2 regions of the Streptomyces sp. MMS24-W38 genome follow, and region 1 is predicted to be linked to the other one. Evidence: riboswitches for the same ligand, from Rfam matches in the RefSeq annotation. Region 1 holds a riboswitch; the other holds the start of a gene.
What was found. A riboswitch is a leader RNA that binds a small molecule or an ion and turns the genes downstream of it on or off. The one in region 1 is predicted to bind cyclic di-AMP.

Region 1 (2,194 bases):
CAGCGGCGCCAGTGCGGCCGAGGGCTCGACCTGGAACAGGGTCGCGGAGTGCGAGTCCGGTGGCTCATGGAGTCAGAACTCCGGCAACGGCTACTACGGCGGCCTGCAGTTGACCCAGGAGGACTGGGAGAAGTACGGCGGCCTCGACTACGCGTCCAGCGCCGACCAGGCCAGCCGCGGCCAGCAGATAGCCGTGGCCGAGAAGATCCTCGCCGACCAGGGGGTCGGCGCGTGGCAGGCCTGCGGCCTGCTGTCGGGCCTGAACACCGATTCGGGCAAGTCCGTCATCGACACCGGCGTGGACGGCGGCTCGTCTTACGACTCGTCCGGCACCGAAAGCTCCGCCACTCCGTCGCCGTCGCAGTCCTCCGGGGCCTCGTCGGACAACAGTGACAACAAGGGCGACAAGGGCGACAAGGTTGTTGAGGGTGCCAAGGGGGAGAAGGCGGGCGAAACGTCCAAGTCCGATGGTTCGGACGTCGAACCCGGCACTTCTCCCTCCGCTTCCGCTTCCCCCTCCGCCTCGGCCTCGGCCTCCGCCAAGGGGGGCGACTCGGACAAATCGGGGCAGAAGGCGGGTTCTTCGGACGCGTCCGCGAGTGAGGCCCCCACCGGTCGCCACCGCGGCGTCAGCGCCGAGGAGGAGGTGCGCGAGGACCGTGAGTCCGGAGCCTCCGGCCGGCACGCCTCGCGCGGCGGCCTCGGCTTCTCGCGCGGCCTCGACGTCTCGTCCCCGGCCGACAGGGTCCCCGTGGACGACGGAAGCGGCTCCTCGGCCGCCGTCGACTCCCTTGCGCTCGGCGGTGGATGGCTCGCCCAGTACGGCGGGGGCGGCGAGGGTGCGGGTGCGGCGGGTTCCGGCCTCATCCTTCCCGGTCAGACGCTTGCGTTCGGGTTCGGATCGGACGAAGGCTGACATCCGAAAAGGTGCGGCGGTGACGGCAGTTGAGGTCACATTTCGCGCTGAATGTCCGTTATAAAGGCGATGAGAGATAGGTCTCAGAAGCCCTGATCGTCTTTGATTATCCGCAGGGCGCGTGTCTACCGTCAGGACCGCTCGCCACCGCGGGCCCCGGCTGCCGCCACGCCGAATCCTGCCAGTGGCAGCACGGGAACAGTCGTCGCGTCATGCGCCGTAGGCAGGAGCGGGGGAACCAAGGTAGGCGCCGTGTCCGGTGATTGACGCCGGATCGGCTAGGGGTGAAGTCGCGTCCCGTGAGGGACGCGGCCGGGCAACTCAACCGGCCCGAACCCGACAGCTCACCTCGTAGGCGTCGGTGAGGGGATCCTTCCATGCTGTTTTCCGGCAAGGGCAAGCACCGTCGTCCGTCCAAGGCCACCCGGGTCATCGCCGTCGCCGGCGTCACCGGTGCCGCCGTCGCCGCCCCGCTGATGGCGGCCGGCAACGCTTCCGCCGCCACCGCCTCCGAGTGGGACACCGTCGCCCAGTGCGAGTCCGGCGGCAACTGGTCCATCAACACCGGCAACGGCTACTACGGCGGTCTGCAGTTCTCCGCCTCCACCTGGGCCGGCTACGGCGGCACGCAGTACGCCGCCACCGCCGACCGGGCCGGCAAGGCCCAGCAGATCGAGATAGCCGAGAAGGTCCTCGCGGGCCAGGGCAAGGGCGCCTGGCCGGTCTGCGGCAAGGGCCTGTCCAACGCCGCCTACACCGGCGGCGGCTCGACCGGGGGCACCGGCAACCAGAACAGCGGTTCCTCGCAGAGCACTCAGCAGAACACCCAGAAGCAGAACACCCAGGAGCAGAACACCGGCTCCGCCCCCGAGCGCTCCACCGAGCAGAAGGCCTCCCGCTCCGACGAGCGTCCGGTCGCCGAGCAGAAGACCGTCACCACCCCGACCGGCGAGAAGGTCGAGAAGGGCGACGGCGAGTACAAGGTCGTCAAGGGCGACACCCTCAGCTCGATCGCCGGGGAGCACGGTGTCAAGGGCGGCTGGAACAAGCTGTTCGAGCTGAACGGCGACATCGTCGAGGACGCCGACCTCATCTACCCGGGCCAGCAGCTGCACCTGAAGTAAGGCGGCGGCCGCAGGCTCGGGGCTCCGTCCCCACGGAGCCCCTCCCCGTCCCCGCGGGGCCTCCCCCGTCCCCACGCGGGGGCTTCCCCGCCCCGGTGCGTGTTCCCCGTACGCACCGGGGCGGGGCTTTTCCGTACATGGCGGGATCTTTCCG
Region 2 (2,194 bases), 2.8 Mb from region 1:
GATGCTGGTCCGGCACACCCGTCGCACCCCGGAGCAGGCACGGTCGGACATCGAGCGGGACACAGTCCTCGACGCCCGGGCGGCGGTGGACTACGGCCTCGCGGACCGGATCGTGACCCGCCGCGAGGGCCTCCAGACCACTCCCGGCACGAGGTGAGCCGTCGATGCTGCCTCCCGAGTTGCCTCCGCTGCCCTCACTGACCCGCGCCGAGGCCGAGCTGATCGACCGTTACCTCGAGGCCGTCGACCTGCTCGGCCGGATCAACCCGGCCCGCGACGGCGACACCTACCAGGGGCTGCGCGCCGCGCAGGCACTGGTCGGCAAGGCCGTCGCCCTGCGCGACGCGCTGGCCCTGATGCACAGGCGCGGCGAGACCGAACTGCACACCGCCACCCTGGCCCGCGCGTTGCGGGTGCTGGACGGCGAGCGCCGCACGGCCCGCGTCATCCTGCCGCCGGGCTCCGGCAGTTGACGCTCCTACCGGTCCGGGCGGGGCGTGCGCCGGTGTCATGTCCGCACCTGAGTCGAAACGGACCAAAAGACGTACCCCCAAGCGGCGTAGATCCACGGCTTCTTTTCGGGCCGCCAAGGTTGCGCACCGCACGCGTTCCTTTTCGGAATCAAGCATTCCGACGCTGGTCCGGGGCTCCTCGGCGCTCTGGACGGCAGCCCGAACGCAGCACTGTCCACCCGAACGGATGAGTGGTGAGTAACAACACAAACCCCCGGCTCCGGTGGGATTTCGGGCCAACCATTGCCAAGATCGCTCACTGACGACAAGCCCCCGCCGCCGCGGCGGGGCGATCCGGGCGGACGCCGAGTCCTGCCGCTGCCCGGATGACCGGTCGACAGGAGTGGATCGGCAGGAGTGGAGGACCCGAGCACGACGGGTCGCCGGAGCGGGGGTTCCCGTTCCGAGCAGCCCTTGGGGTGAAGCCGCACGTGTGCGGCCGGGCAACTTCGCCAGCCCGAATCCGACAGGTCATCCTTCACAGGCGGCTGACGAAGGGTTGCGCATGACCGCGCTCAATCGTGTCCCGTCTCTCATGGCCCGGGCCGGCACGGCCTCGGCCCTCACCCTCGCCGCCGTGGGCGGCTCACTCGTGGTTCCCGGTGCCGCCTCGGAGGCGGCGGCCGCGAGTACGTCCGCCAAGGCTCTCCAGGTCGCGGCCTCCAAGAAGGGTTCGCCCTACCGGTGGGGCGCCACCGGACCGTCCCGCTTCGACTGCTCCGGCCTGACCCTCTACTCGTTCAAGAAGGCGGGCAAGCAACTGCCGCGCACCGCAGCCCAGCAGTACAACAAGACACGCCAGGTCTCGGCCTCCAACCGCAAGGCGGGCGACCTGGTGTTCTTCCACTCGGGCCAAAACATCTACCACGTCGGCATCTACGCGGGTCAGAACAAGATCTGGCACGCCCCGAAGACCGGGGACGTGGTACGCCTGCAGAAGATCTGGACCCGCAGCGTCTGGTACGGCCGGGTCAGCTGATCCGCGGGGGCGGCGGCATTCCCCCTGTCGCCGCCCCCGCCACTTTGTCGGGGAGTCACCGACGCGACCGGGGCCGCGCTGTTCCGTCGTGGCCCCTACGGCTCCTGCCGTCCCACCGCCGTGACCGGCTCGGCCGGGACGGCCCACGGGAGCACGACGAAGACGGTCTTGCCGCCCTCCCTGGTGGGGCGGACCCTCATCCTGCCGCCGCGTTCCGCGGTCAGCCAGCGGATGATGACCAGCCCCCGGCCGTTGTCCTGCTGGACCGCGGCGGGGAGCCGCTTGGGGAGCCTCGGATGACTGTCGGTGACTCCGATGCGCAACCGCTCGTCGTGGTCGAGGGCGATGTCCACCGTGAACGTGGGTGACTGTCCGAGGGTGTGCTGCACGGCGTTGGTGGCCAGTTCGGACACGATCAGCCGCACGGTGTCGGACACTTCCGTGTCCGCCGGCATGCCCCACTCCGCCAGCGTGTCCACCACATGGGCGCGCGCGGCGGAGACCGAGGCTGGATCGCTCGGCAGAGTGATGGATGCTTCCAAATGGTCTGCCATGGCGACGTCGTCCCTTTCCCACGGGTCCACGGTCCGGCACGGAGCGGCTGATTCGAGTACGGTCCCGCACTGATGCTTCGTCGCCAGAGTGCCATCACCGCAGGGTGTGGGCGACGATACGGCTGAGATATGCATATATCTGTCGCTCA

Region 2: linked by a shared signal. The riboswitch ahead of AC6F7H_RS29700 (C40 family peptidase) and the one ahead of AC6F7H_RS16910 (transglycosylase family protein) in region 1 are both predicted to bind cyclic di-AMP.

Annotation. Positions count from the first base shown of each region.
Region 1 covers NZ_JCBCPP010000001.1:3,926,259-3,928,452, forward strand. Annotated here, with positions in the region: gene AC6F7H_RS16905 (transglycosylase family protein) at 1-916, shown strand, start outside; cyclic di-AMP (ydaO/yuaA leader) riboswitch at 1,122-1,289, shown strand; gene AC6F7H_RS16910 (transglycosylase family protein) at 1,294-2,040, shown strand.
Region 2 covers NZ_JCBCPP010000001.1:6,755,248-6,757,441, reverse strand. Annotated here, with positions in the region: gene AC6F7H_RS29710 (ATP-dependent Clp protease proteolytic subunit) at 1-157, shown strand, start outside; gene AC6F7H_RS29705 (hypothetical protein) at 165-473, shown strand; cyclic di-AMP (ydaO/yuaA leader) riboswitch at 884-1,014, shown strand; gene AC6F7H_RS29700 (C40 family peptidase) at 1,018-1,491, shown strand; gene AC6F7H_RS29695 (ATP-binding protein) at 1,587-2,045, opposite strand.